DNA from 3 places in the Bacillus sp. ISL-39 genome. Region 3 is predicted to be linked to each of the others. Evidence: predicted binding sites of a transcription regulator. Region 3 holds the regulator's gene; each other region holds the start of a gene.
The links. The regulator CtsR, encoded in region 3, represses protease genes until heat stress. The targets are predictions, from matches to a motif close to ATGGTCAATAAAGGTCAAACA.

Region 1 (4,546 bases), on a different contig from region 3:
CTTAAGCTTGCTTACATCGGTGATGGGAACAATGTTGCCCATTCACTGATGATCGCCTGCACAAAAATCGGGATGGATGTATATATTGCTTCACCAAAAGGATACTTCCCCGATAAAACGATAACAGCACGGTGTGAGGACCTTGCAAGAAAAAGTGGTGCAAACATGGTCATCACGGAATCACCTCAAGAAGCTGTTCAAGACGCGGATATCATCTATACAGATGTATGGACCAGCATGGGCCAGGAGTTGGAAAATGAGCAGAGATTAAATGATTTCCATGGCTACCAGGTGAATGAAGCAATACTCAAAGCAGCGAAAAAAGACTACTTGTTTATGCACTGTCTCCCCGCGCACCGCGGCGAGGAGGTAACAGCAGGAGTGATGGACGGTGAGCACTCAGTGGTATTCGAACAGGCAGGAAACAGACTCCATGCCCAGAAGGCATTGCTTGTGGAGATATTGAAAGATTGATTGGGTGAAGAGGTGGAGAAGTCCTATAGAAATATTCTTTAAGCCCAAATGAGTGGTTGAAGGAGCGAAAAGGTTCTATAGAAATGTTCTATAAGCTCGAATGAGTGGCTGAAGGAGCGAAAAGGTTCTATAGAAGATCGTAACTGCCCAAATAAGTGAACCACGAGGCAAAAGGGCATAAAGGAGGTCACTTCAGAGTGACAAAAAACGAAAAAACCGGCTATGAAGGTAGCCGGCTTTTCTTGTATTAGGAAAAGAGCAAGACCAGTGGCCCAACAATGAAGCAGTATATTGCAAAGTACTTTAAGTTTCCGCGCGCCATGATATTCATGAACCATTTTAAAGAGAAGTAAGAGGCAATCAGTGAAGCGATGAAGGCAAAAGAATACGGCAATGCCAGCTCTCCAAGACGGTCATCAAGCAAAAGATCAGAAAAACCGAGAATCATTCCGCCGAAACTAACTGGAATATAAAGCAGGAAAGAGTACCTCAGTGCCGTTTCCTGTCTCATACCCAGGCTCATCGCTGCGACAATTGTTGCACCAGAACGACTGATGCCGGGGATAAGTGCAACTGCTTGGGCAAGTCCAACAATAATGGCATCTTTAAAGCTTAAATCTCCGTCATTCTTGCGGCCCCGCATGTTTCGGATCAGCCAGAGCGCCAGGCCGGTCACTATAAGTGTTACCCCAACAGTTTTAATATGGGCCAGTTCTTTCTCGATAAAATCGCCGAATAGGATCCCAATGACACCAGCAGGAATTGTCCCGACAATTAGATAAATGATGAACATAAAATCTGATTTTGCCTCGGGATCTTTACTTTTAAGATATGCAATTCCGTTAACAATTAACCGGATGATATCGGCTCTGTAAATTAACAAAACAGCAAATAGGGAAGCTGTATTCATTAGAAGGGCAAAACTCATTCCTTCAATTTGCAGTTTGAAAAAATGCTCTGCTATCTCCAGGTGTCCGCTGGATGATACAGGGATCGGTTCGGTGATTCCCTGGAATAGGCCAAGAAATATGTATTTAATCAATTCATAGAAATTTTCCATATTGTTTTTGCATTCCTCCGTTTATTTAAGATGACGTTGAGAATGATCCAGCTCCAGTGCCCAACAGGTTTTCAGCCAATTGGGGCGGCGTTTTAGGCGTGGAGCGCTTAAAGTGGCTGAAAAGATGTCTGCTCTTTTTTTCTCATACACACTAATGTACCGTATAACCCCTTTTTTTGAAAGGATAAAATATGCATAAATACTTTATTTAAATCAGTAAATAATAAAATTGCCGGAATACTTTTATGAAGGAGGAAGGCAAATGGGGCAAAGTCATCAGTTCCGTGCCGGACAAAAGGCACCCAATAATGGTATTTACATTGAAATTGGTGAAACAGGCAGCAATGTCAACAATCCGCAAAAAATTAAACTTAAAGCTGGGGATCGTTTTCCGGAAAACTCCAACCACAACCGCCACTGGACATATATGCCAAAGTTTAAATAACTCCCCCTGGTTCATCCAGGATTTCCGGAATGAAATTCATACTGTCTTTCTTAAAGCCATCCAGTGCGGATGGCTTTACTATTTGGAGATTTTTATTATAATAAAACTAAAGGTCAAAAAAGGTCAAAGGAGTGATTGGTCATGGATTTAAATAGAATGACAGAAAGCTTGCAAAATGCCTTTGTATCAGCTCAGACCCTGGCTGTTCAACATAATCATCAGGAAGTGGATGATCCGCATCTGTTGCTTGCCTTGCTTGAACAGGACGGCAGCCTGGCGGCAACCTTGCTTTCTGGTACCGGAATAAATCTAGACCATTTTCGAGAAGAATTAAACCGCAGCCTGTCAAAGAAACCGCAAGTTTCCGGAAGCGGAGCAGAACAGGGGAAATTATACATTACAGCAGCACTGCAAAAGGTTTTGGCCCAGGCAGAAAAGGAAATGAAACAGTTTGAAGATGACTATTTATCTGTAGAACATGTTTTGCTAGCTTTACTTGAGATACCTGGATCTGAAACAGGCGCAGCTTTGAGGAAATTAAGTGTTAACAGAGACACATTAGTGGCGAGAATTAATAGTGTTAGGGGGAACCAGAGAGTGACTTCACAAAACCCAGAAGCAACTTATGAAGTGTTGAAAAAATACGGACGTGATCTTGTGGAGGAGGTCCGTTCAGGAAAGGTCGACCCGGTAATCGGCAGGGACAGTGAGATTCGCAATGTCATCCGTATACTCTCAAGGAAGACGAAGAATAATCCGGTTTTGATCGGGGAGCCAGGTGTAGGTAAGACAGCTATTGTAGAAGGACTGGCACAAAGGATTGTACGGAGGGATGTTCCGGAAGGCCTGAAGGATAAGACGATTTTTGCGTTGGACATGAGTTCGCTGATCGCAGGCGCGAAATTCCGGGGCGAATTCGAAGAGCGGCTGAAAGCGGTTTTGAATGAAGTGAAAAAGAGTGAAGGCAAAATACTGTTGTTCATTGATGAACTCCATACAATTGTAGGTGCGGGCAAGACTGAGGGGGCAATGGATGCCGGGAATATGCTAAAACCAATGCTTGCTCGCGGGGAGCTCCATTGCATCGGTGCAACAACCCTTGACGAACACAGAAAATACATCGAAAAAGATCCTGCACTTGAACGCCGCTTCCAGCAGGTATTGGTAAAAGAACCAGACGTTGAGGATACAGTGTCAATTTTACGGGGATTGAAGGAAAGGTTTGAAATCCACCATGGAGTCAACATCCATGACCGTGCAATAGTGGCTGCTGCTGCATTGTCAGATCGATACATCACAGACCGATTCCTGCCTGACAAGGCGATTGACCTGGTTGATGAGGCTTGCGCAATGATCCGTACAGAAATTGACTCGATGCCGACTGAGCTAGATGAAGTGACAAGAAGGGTGATGCAGCTGGAAATTGAAGAAGCTGCGTTGACAAAGGAAAAAGATGATGCGAGCCGCGAGCGACTCGAAACTCTTCGTAAGGAACTCGCCAACTTAAGGGAAAAAGCGAATGCAATGAAATCGAGATGGCAGAAGGAAAAGGAAGGCATCCAAAAGGTACAGGAACAGCGGGAGCTGCTTGAAAAGCTGCGACGGGAGCTGGAAAAAGCAGAAAATGACTATGACTTGAACAAGGCCGCTGAATTAAGGCATGGCCGTATCCCTTCTCTTGAAAAAGTATTGAAAGAGCTTGAATTGGAAGTTAGCCAAAATGAAGGAGAACGGCTTCTTCGTGAGGAAGTGACTGAAGAAGAAATTGCTGGAATCGTTTCACGGTGGACGGGCATACCCGTGATGAAGCTGGTTGAAGGAGAGCGCGAAAAGTTACTAAAGCTTGAGAGCATTCTGCATGAACGGGTTGTCGGCCAGGATGATGCAGTATCACTTGTTGCCGATGCAGTCCTAAGAGCAAGAGCGGGCATCAAGGATCCAAACAGGCCGATTGGGTCATTCATTTTCCTGGGGCCTACTGGTGTTGGTAAAACGGAACTGGCCAAAACGCTTGCTCAGTCATTGTTTGACAGTGAAGAGCATATCATCCGGATTGATATGTCTGAGTATATGGAAAAACATGCAGTGTCAAGGCTGATTGGAGCACCTCCGGGATATGTGGGGTATGAGGAAGGCGGCCAGCTTACTGAAGCAGTCAGAAGAAATCCTTATTCTGTCATCCTCCTCGATGAAGTTGAGAAAGCACATCCAGAAGTTTTCAATATCCTTCTGCAAATGCTGGATGATGGTCGGGTAACGGATTCTCAAGGAAGAGTGGTCGACTTTAAGAATACTGTAATCATCATGACCTCCAATATTGGTTCGCACCATTTGCTTGACCGGCAGAATGGGGATGAAGAAATCTCCTCTGAAACCAGGGATCTTGTAATGGGCCAACTGCGTAGCCATTTCCGGCCGGAATTCTTGAATCGTGTAGATGAAATCATTTTGTTTAAGCCTTTGGCATTAAAGGAAATCAAAATGATTGTCGGAAAACTGGTAAAGAATTTGCAAGCAAGGCTATCCGACCAGCAGATACACCTGTCAATCACGGATGAAGCAAAAGA
Region 2 (4,546 bases), on a different contig from region 3:
GTTTTTCTTCCACTTAACTAGTGATTACCTCAACAGATATTACCCTAAAAATGACCCATGCCAACTCTGGCTCATGGGTCATTTTCATTATTGTCCAATTTGCCTGTCCATGGTATTTTGTAAATGCGACAAAGTATTGTAACTTTCGTTATTCTATTCCGTCTAAAAATGTAGAAATCACCATATGAAATAACAGGGGGCATTTAGAAATGAACAAATTAGTAAAACCTTTAGCAATTATCGGATTGTCAACCATTATCATTGCAGGCTGCGGCTCTCCGGAAGAATCGAAGTCGACAGATAAGGCACCTGCAGCCCAGCCGGCTGCTGCGCCTGAAAAAAATGAAGAAAACCAGCAGACAACAGATCAGGAAAATAATAATAACGAAGAGGGCTTAATCCGGGTAATGGAGCAAAATATTGCCTATACAGTGGATGGCGAACAAAAAGAACAGACTGCTTTCTTAAAACACAATGACAATCAAAACTACTCTATGTATGTTCTGCCTGAATATGAATTATCAGCAGAAGAACCCAACAAAGACGTTCTGATGTGGACTGAGGACGACAGTGTATTCATGAGGATAGAACTGATTCCAAATGACGCAGAATGGGCCTTAGTCGAAGAGAATTCCAAAGCACAGCTAGCTGCTGTCGGTGCTGAAGTGAATGAAGCACAAACACCTGAAGATCCATTCTTCAACAATGCATGGGCAATGGAAACCAAAAATGAATCAGACGTCGTAACTACGTATTTAATTAAAAATGAAGAACAACCATTAAAGCTTACTTTATTCACAAAAGAAGGTGCAGACCACCGCAGTGCATTCTTAGAAATGGCCAAGACCATTATGAAAGAGAATAAATAATACAAGATAAGTTAATTGAAGTGTAATTATACATTCTCATCATAAAAAGAAGGGGCAGTTCCCCTTCTTTTTTATTTGACTGTTTTCGTAAAGATTGTTGTTAAAATCCTAAATCCGATTTTAACGTAATATAAGGCATTTTGCAGGTCGGTATTAAGTGTGAATGCTCTTTTCTCACATAAGAGTCAACTTTGCGAAGAAAATAGGCCATTCAACCCTATTTGGTAGTCAATAGCAACAAAGTTTGAAAAAAGAGCCTTTTATTTATTCAAATTAACTGGTTTCATCCATAACAAGACAATAAAAATTAAACTGATGTAGCCAAAAACCGGATAAAGGATGGAAAGCAGCGTTCCATAATCAATCAAGCTGATGAAATAACAAATTAAAAAGAGCAGTGAGACGACAAGCAGGCTTGGCAGCTTGATATACTTTTGAATTTGCCTTTCCAGACCAAAAATATTACCAATTACCGAGGTGAAAATTTCCCCATATACAATCAAGACAAAAATCCAGTATAGACCAGCAGCAAGCTGTTTCATTACAACAGCCATCGGAATCTCAAATGTTTCGAATCCAGGCAGCATAATTAAAGTCAAATGGCTTGAAAGCAAAATTAAGGTAAGTGCTATCCCGCCCAGGATTCCACCCCATTTTACAGTATGATCGTCTTTCATCTCGGCTGCTACAGGAACCAGGACTGCCTGGGCAAGCGACAGGTTCAGCGCTGTATATGAAAATGGTCCGATCACAGCCTTCCAGCCATCCTCTGCATATGGAATAAAAACGACCTGTTCAATGAATCCAGGCAATTTAACTGACAGGAAGAATAAGATCAGACTGAACAAGATCATCATCGGCACGACAAAAGTGTTCACAGCAAAGACGCCCTTTAAGCCGACAACCATGACGGCAAGTGACAGTGCAATCGTGACAAAGATCCCCAGGGACTTAGTCATTCCAAGCTGCTCTTCAAAAACTGCCCCTGCACCTGATAACATAACGGCACAAACTCCAAGCAGCATAAACAGCATCATAATATTGATGATTCTGCCAAAAAACTTCCCAAATAAATGAACATTCATTTCTTCATATGAATAGGCACCGATCGCCGCTGCGATGCGCATCAATTTTGCACCCATATATGTAAGAATATATCCCGCCATGAAAACACCAATTAATCCAAAAAGTCCAAAGCGGGAAAAGAATTCGACGATTTCCCTCCCTGTCGCAAAGCCGGCTCCCACAACAGTACCGACATAAACAGCAGCGATTTGAAAGGCAGCACCCCAGTTTGTCTTCAAAGCGTTCCCCTCCCTCCTTCTCAATATATGTCAGGATAGACAAACCATGACGAGCTTTTTTTAAAAGGTAATTAAACACAATCTCTACTAAAAATTACCATAGGCAAATATCTTGAAAGTCAAAAAAGGTCAAAGTATAATAAAGTTAAATTGATCAAAGTTAGTCAAAGTCAAGAATGATTATAATTGATCATATATAAGAATTAACTTTTTGAGGGAGGAATTTAAATGCTTTGCCAAAATTGCCATGAGAAAAACGCTAATATCCAATTGAGAGTAAATTTAAACGGTAATCAGAAGCATTTAATGCTCTGCGAAGATTGCTACAAAAAAGAAAAAGAAAGATTAGGTGCTTCCTTTGGCAGCCAGATGCCTGGTTTTCAAGACTTTGGAGGCTCGCCTTTTAATGATATGTTCAAACAGTTTTCAGGCAATATGAATAATCAAAACCCTGATCATAACCATTCATCTGGTGCTGCGAAAACTGCTGGCGGTGGAAATGGCTTCATCGATCAATTTGGGAGAAACCTCACCCAAATCGCAAAAACCGGTTTGATTGACCCGGTAATAGGACGAGACGAAGAAGTAAAACGAGTCATCGAGATTTTAAATAGAAGGAATAAAAATAATCCTGTGCTGATTGGCGAACCAGGCGTAGGTAAGACTGCCATCGCTGAAGGACTCGCTCTTAAGATTGTTGAAGGCGATGTGCCGGATAAGCTGAAAAGCAAGGAAGTCTATTTGTTAGATGTCGCTTCAATGGTTTCGAACACAGGTATCCGCGGGCAATTCGAGGAAAGAATGAAACAGCTCATTTCTGAATTACAGGCTCGCAAAAATATCATTCTGTTTATTGATGAAATTCACCAGCTTGTTGGTGCAGGGTCTGCTGAAGGATCAATGGATGCCGGCAATATCCTGAAGCCAGCACTCGCCCGCGGTGAGCTCCAAGTAGTCGGTGCAACAACTCTGAAGGAATATCGCAAAATTGAAAAGGATGCGGCGCTCGAAAGACGCTTCCAGCCAGTACATGTATTGGAACCGACAGTGGACGAGGCTGTGGAAATCCTGAAGGGAATTCAGTCGAAGTACGAAGATTTCCATCAGGTATCCTTTTCGGAAGAAACAATCAAGGCATGTGTACAGCTTTCACACCGTTATATCCAGGATCGTTTCCTTCCTGACAAAGCGATTGATTTAATGGACGAAGCTGGCTCTAAGCTTAACCTTGTTTCTGATTATACAAATAAAAGCGATGCTGAAAACCGCCTTGCTGAAATCGCAAAGGAAAAGGAAGAGGCCCTGAAACAGGAAGACTATGAAACAGCTGCAAAGCTTCGTGATGAGGAATCCAGGCTTGAAAAGGCATTAAATGAAAATGGCAATACGGCACGTCCTTTGGTCACTGTCCATCATATCCAGGAAATCATCGAAAAGAAGACGGGAATTCCGGTAGGTAAACTCCAGGAGGACGAGCAAGTAAGGATGAAGAATCTTGTCGGAAACCTTAATGGCAGGGTAATCGGACAAGTAGATGCCGTCCAGAGAGTAGCCAAGGCAATCCGCCGCAGCCGTGCAGGCCTGAAATCTAAAAACCGTCCGATTGGATCCTTCCTATTCGTCGGACCAACTGGTGTCGGTAAGACAGAATTGACAAAGACGCTGGCAGAAGAGCTGTTTGGCACTAAAGATGCCATGGTTAGACTGGACATGAGTGAATATATGGAAAAGCACAGTGTGTCCAAGCTGATTGGATCACCTCCTGGTTATGTAGGCCACGACGAAGCGGGCCAGCTGACCGAAAAAATAAGGCGGAATCCTTACAGCATTATTCTGCTGGATGAAATCGAGAAGGCACATCCAGACGTCCAGCATATGTTCCTGCAAATCCTTGAAGATGGCCGCCTGACTGACAGCCAGGGCCGTACTGTAAGCTTCAAGGACACAGTCATCATCATGACAAGCAATGCCGGAGCCGGTCACAAAACAATCAAAGTAGGATTCGATCAGAGCACAGCTGTCAACGAATCAAGTATCCTGGATTCATTGGGAGGCTTCTTTAAGCCAGAATTCCTGAACCGATTCGACAGCATCATCGAGTTCAAGGCACTTGAAAAAGAACATTTACTTCAAATTGTTGACTTAATGCTTTCTGAACTTAAGGATACACTTTCGGAGCAGAACATCACTCTTGAAGTCGAGGATGAAGTAAAGGATAAGCTTGCAGAGCTGGGATACCATCCTGCATTTGGCGCACGCCCTCTTCGCCGCTCCATCCAGGAGCAGCTCGAGGACTCCATTGCCGACTTCATCCTTGAAGACCCGGGTGCAGTAGAACTGAAAGCAGTCATCGAAAATGACGCAATCATGATT
Region 3 (4,546 bases):
ACGCCGCCGGGCACATGAAAGAACAGCTATAATGGCTGTTCTTTTTTTGTATGCTGATTTATAAATGATGCGTGAAATATGGCAGTAACTGATTATATTTGGCCTGACTACGGACAAAGTTTCGTGGAAAAGCACACAAAATTGTCAGAACCTGAGTCAATTTCAGACAGGTTTGGAGGTAATGAACGAAAAGTTGTCCGAACTTGAGCCAACTTCAGACAGGTTTGAAGGAAAAACACGAAAAGTTGTCTGAACTTGAGCCAACTTCAGACAGGTTTGAAGGAAAAGCACAAAAAGTTGTCAGAACCTGAGCCAACTTCAGACAGGTTTGAAGGAAAAGCACACAAAGTTGTCCGAACTTGAGCCAACTTCAGACAGGTTTGAAGGAAAAACACGAAAAGTTGTCTGAACTTGATGCAACTTCAGACAGGTTTGAAGGAAAAGCACAAAAAGTTGTCCGAACTTGAGCCAACTTCAGACAGGTTTAAAGGAAAAGCACACAAAGTTGTCCGAACTTGAGCCAACTTCAGACAGGTTTGAAGGAAAAGCACAAAAAGTTGTCCGAACTTGAGCCAACTTCAGACAGGTTTGAAGGAAAAGCACGAAAAGTTGTCTGAACCTGAGCCAACTTCAGACAGGTTTGAAGGGAAAACACGAAAAGTTGTCTGAACTTGAGCCAACTTCAGACAGGTTTGGAGGAAAAACACAAAAAGTTATCTGAACTTGATGCAACTTCAGACAGGTTTGAAGGGAAAGCACAAAAAGTTGTCCGAACCTGAGCCAACTTCAGACCAGGTTTGAAGGGAAAACACGAAAAGTTGACTGAACTTGAGCCAACTTCAGACAGGTTTGGAGGAAAAGTACGAAAAGTTGACTGAACTTGAGCCAACTTCAGACAGGTTTGGAGGAAAAGTACGAAAAGTTGTCAGAACATGATACAACCAGGACAAGTAGTTGCTTTTTGCCAGTAAACTCCTGGTGCATTGATATAGCACTTATACAGGCACAGGTGGGTTCCCCAGAAAATAAAATATACCAGCTGCTTTCTTATATAGAACCTTCGGAAAGAGCTTATGTACTAAAGATAATATTACTGGTTACAATGCCAATCTAACCAATAGGCACCGACTCCTTCTCAGAAAATCTAATCCCGAACAAATTTTTCATTGATGTGCCCAGATACAAGTTTCCACATGTTATAAAATGGGTATAATAACCAACACACCCCTTATTGTCATGTTTTGGCATACATAATTTTGGCGAAAATAATTCAGGATACTTTCATTGCAACGGAAAAAAATTTTTTGTATAATTAACGTCAAATATAGTCAAAGTCAGATTGGGGGAGGTTTAGTGAGGAATATATCGGACATCATAGAACATTACCTTAAACAGGTTTTAGAAATGAGCGATAAGGACATCGTTGAAATCAAGCGAAGTGAAATCGCCGATAAATTTCAGTGCGTGCCGTCCCAGATCAATTATGTCATCAATACAAGGTTCACGATTGAAAGAGGCTATCTTGTTGAGAGCAAACGGGGTGGCGGCGGCTACATCCGGATCATCAAAGTCCAGGCTTATGATCATGCACATTTGATTGATGATTTACTGTCTTTGATACAGACCCGAATTTCTCAAAGCAGCGCCGAGCATGTCATCTTCCGTCTTGCGGAGGAAGATGTAGTCACTGAACGTGAGGCAAAAATCATGCTGAGTGTGCTCGACAGGTCCGTCCTGTATATTGAGCTGCCGCTGCGTGATGAGCTGCGTGCGAGAATGTTGAAGGCCATGCTGATGGCATTGAAGTATAAATAATATCAAAGCAGATAAAGAGGTGAGGGCATGATCTGCCAAGAGTGTAATCAAAGGCCGGCAACGCTGCACTTCACGAATTTTTCAAATGGAGAAAAAACGGAATTGCACTTGTGTGAAATATGCGCACAAGAAAAAGGTGAATTGTTTATGATGAACAACGGCCCTGCTTTTTCGATCAATAGCTTGCTTGCCGGATTGTTGAATATGGAACCTGCTTTTCCTGAACAGAAAAAGGATGCCTTTGACGCTGAGCAAGTGGCCCAGTGTCCTCAATGTTCAATGACATTTCCGCAGTTTGTGAAAGTAGGCAGATTTGGCTGTGCGACTTGCTATGATGCTTTTCGCGAACAGCTGACCCCGATTGTCAGGAGACTCCATAGCGGAAATTCCGTACATAATGGAAAAATCCCTAAAAGAGTCGGCGGTGACCTTCATGTAAGGAAGACAATCGATCAGCTTAAACAAACTCTGAAAAGCCTGATTTCTGCAGAGGAATTTGAGCAGGCTGCTGAGACAAGGGACCAGATCAGGGAACTTGAAAGGAAATTGTCAGCAGGTCAAGAGGGAGGGGAGTAGCCTTGTCATTGGAGAAGTTTATCAATCAGGCTGTCAGCTCCTGGATGAGTGCTGATGGACCTGATTCAGATATCGTCCTTAGCTCTCGCATCCGCTTTGCAAGGAACCTTGACGAGTATAATTTTCCGACATTGTTCACTAATGGTGAGGCAGAGGCAGTGGTGGGTACGATCATGGAACGTGCCAGTAATACATCGACAGCTGCTTTTGGTCAGTTGGAAATGATTAAAATGGATGAAATTCCGCCTTTGCAGAAAAGGGTGCTGGTCGAGAAGCATTTGATCAGTCCGAATCTGGCAGAAAATTCTGTTCATGGTGCCGTCCTGTTATCTGAAAATGAAGAAGTCAGCATCATGATCAATGAGGAAGACCATATTAGGATTCAATGTTTATTCCCAGGCTTCCAGCTAAGTGAAGCCCTCAAGGCTGCCAATGAAATCGATGACTGGCTTGAGGAATATGTCAATTATGCGTTTGATGAGAAATTCGGCTATTTAACCAGCTGTCCTACGAATGTGGGTACTGGACTGAGAGCATCGGTGATGATGCACCTGCCTGGTCTTGTTTTGACACAGCAAATGAACCGGATCGTCCCGTCGATTAACCAGCTTGGTTTGGTGGTAAGAGGTATTTACGGCGAGGGCAGTGAAGCACTCGGCAATATTTTTCAAATATCGAACCAAATTACGCTCGGAAAATCGGAAGAGGACATTGTAGACGATTTAAAAAGTGTCGTAAGCCAGATTATATCTCAGGAAAGGTCGGCGCGGGAAGCATTAGCGAAGACTTCTAACATACAATTAGAAGACAGAGTGTTTCGCTCATATGGAACACTTGCAAACAGCAGGATCATCGAAACGAAGGAAGCTGCCCGCTGCCTATCAGATTTAAGGCTTGGAATAGATATGGGTTTTATAAAAAATATATCCAAGTCGATTTTGAATGAGTTGATGATATTAACTCAGCCCGGGTTTTTACAGCAATATGCGGGAGGACCATTAAGACCGAATGAACGGGATATCCGCAGGGCTGCTTTAATAAGAGAACGTTTGAAAATGGAAACAAAAGACGAGTCAGGAGGATGATCTTATGATGTTTGGACGATTTACCGAGAGAGCACAAAAAGTATTGGCACTCGCACAGGAAGAGGCGATTCGCCTTGGACATAACAATATCGGCACAGAACACATCTTACTTGGCCTGGTGCGTGAAGGTGAGGGCATTGCGGCAAAGGCGCTTTATGGTCTTGGTCTTGGAGCGGAGAAGATCCAGAAGGAAGTTGAGAACCTGATTGGCCGCGGCCAGGAAACTTCCCAGACAATCCACTATACGCCAAGAGCTAAGAAGGTCATCGAACTTTCGATGGATGAGGCAAGGAAGCTGGGCCACTCCTATGTTGGAACAGAACATATCCTGCTTGGATTGATCCGTGAGGGAGAGGGCGTGGCTGCAAGAGTACTGAACAATCTTGGTGTCAGCCTGAACAAGGCGCGCCAGCAGGTCCTTCAGCTGCTTGGAAGCAATGAAACTTCAGGACATCAGGGTGGCGGAACGGCTAATGCCAATACGCCGACACTTGACAGCCTTGCAAGGGACTTAACAGCAATCGCCAGGGAAGGCAGCCTTGATCCGGTCATCGGCCGTGCTAAGGAAATCCAGCGTGTCATTGAAGTGTTAAGCCGCCGGACGAAGAACAACCCTGTATTGATCGGTGAGCCAGGCGTCGGTAAAACAGCAATTGCCGAAGGGCTGGCACAGCAAATCGTCAATAACGAGGTACCGGAAATCCTTCGTGACAAGCGTGTCATGACTCTTGATATGGGCACAGTTGTTGCAGGAACAAAGTACCGCGGTGAATTTGAGGATCGATTGAAGAAGGTCATGGATGAAATTCGCCAGGCAGGAAATATCATTCTATTCATCGACGAGCTCCATACATTAATTGGTGCCGGCGGAGCTGAGGGAGCGATTGACGCTTCCAATATCCTGAAGCCGTCACTTGCACGCGGCGAGCTGCAATGTATCGGTGCAACAACATTGGATGAATACCGTAAATACATCGAAAAAGATGCTGCACTAGAACGACGTTTCCAGCCGATTACAGTCGATGAGCCAACGGCAGAAGAGTCAGTACAAATTTTGAAGGGTCTTCGTG

Region 1: clpB (ATP-dependent chaperone ClpB) is a predicted target of CtsR. The motif match lies at 2,089-2,109, and genes of this name have one in related genera.
Region 2: J7E37_RS05315 (ATP-dependent Clp protease ATP-binding subunit) is a predicted target of CtsR. The motif match lies at 2,289-2,309, and genes of this name have one in related genera.

The regions. Positions count from the first base shown of each region.
Region 1 is NZ_JAGGQM010000019.1:42,890-47,435, forward strand. It holds gene argF (ornithine carbamoyltransferase) at 1-474, shown strand, start outside; gene J7E37_RS14535 (undecaprenyl-diphosphate phosphatase) at 722-1,534, opposite strand; gene J7E37_RS14540 (YjzC family protein) at 1,797-1,979, shown strand; gene clpB (ATP-dependent chaperone ClpB) at 2,121-4,546, shown strand, end outside.
Region 2 is NZ_JAGGQM010000002.1:699,775-704,320, forward strand. It holds gene J7E37_RS05300 (CPBP family intramembrane glutamic endopeptidase) at 1-21, shown strand, start outside; gene J7E37_RS05305 (hypothetical protein) at 210-869, shown strand; gene J7E37_RS05310 (YkvI family membrane protein) at 1,130-2,173, opposite strand; gene J7E37_RS05315 (ATP-dependent Clp protease ATP-binding subunit) at 2,402-4,546, shown strand, end outside.
Region 3 is NZ_JAGGQM010000008.1:32,076-36,621, reverse strand. It holds gene J7E37_RS09025 (CtsR family transcriptional regulator) at 1,354-1,815, shown strand; gene mcsA (protein-arginine kinase activator protein McsA) at 1,843-2,391, shown strand; gene mcsB (protein-arginine kinase McsB) at 2,394-3,476, shown strand; gene clpC (ATP-dependent protease ATP-binding subunit ClpC) at 3,481-4,546, shown strand, end outside.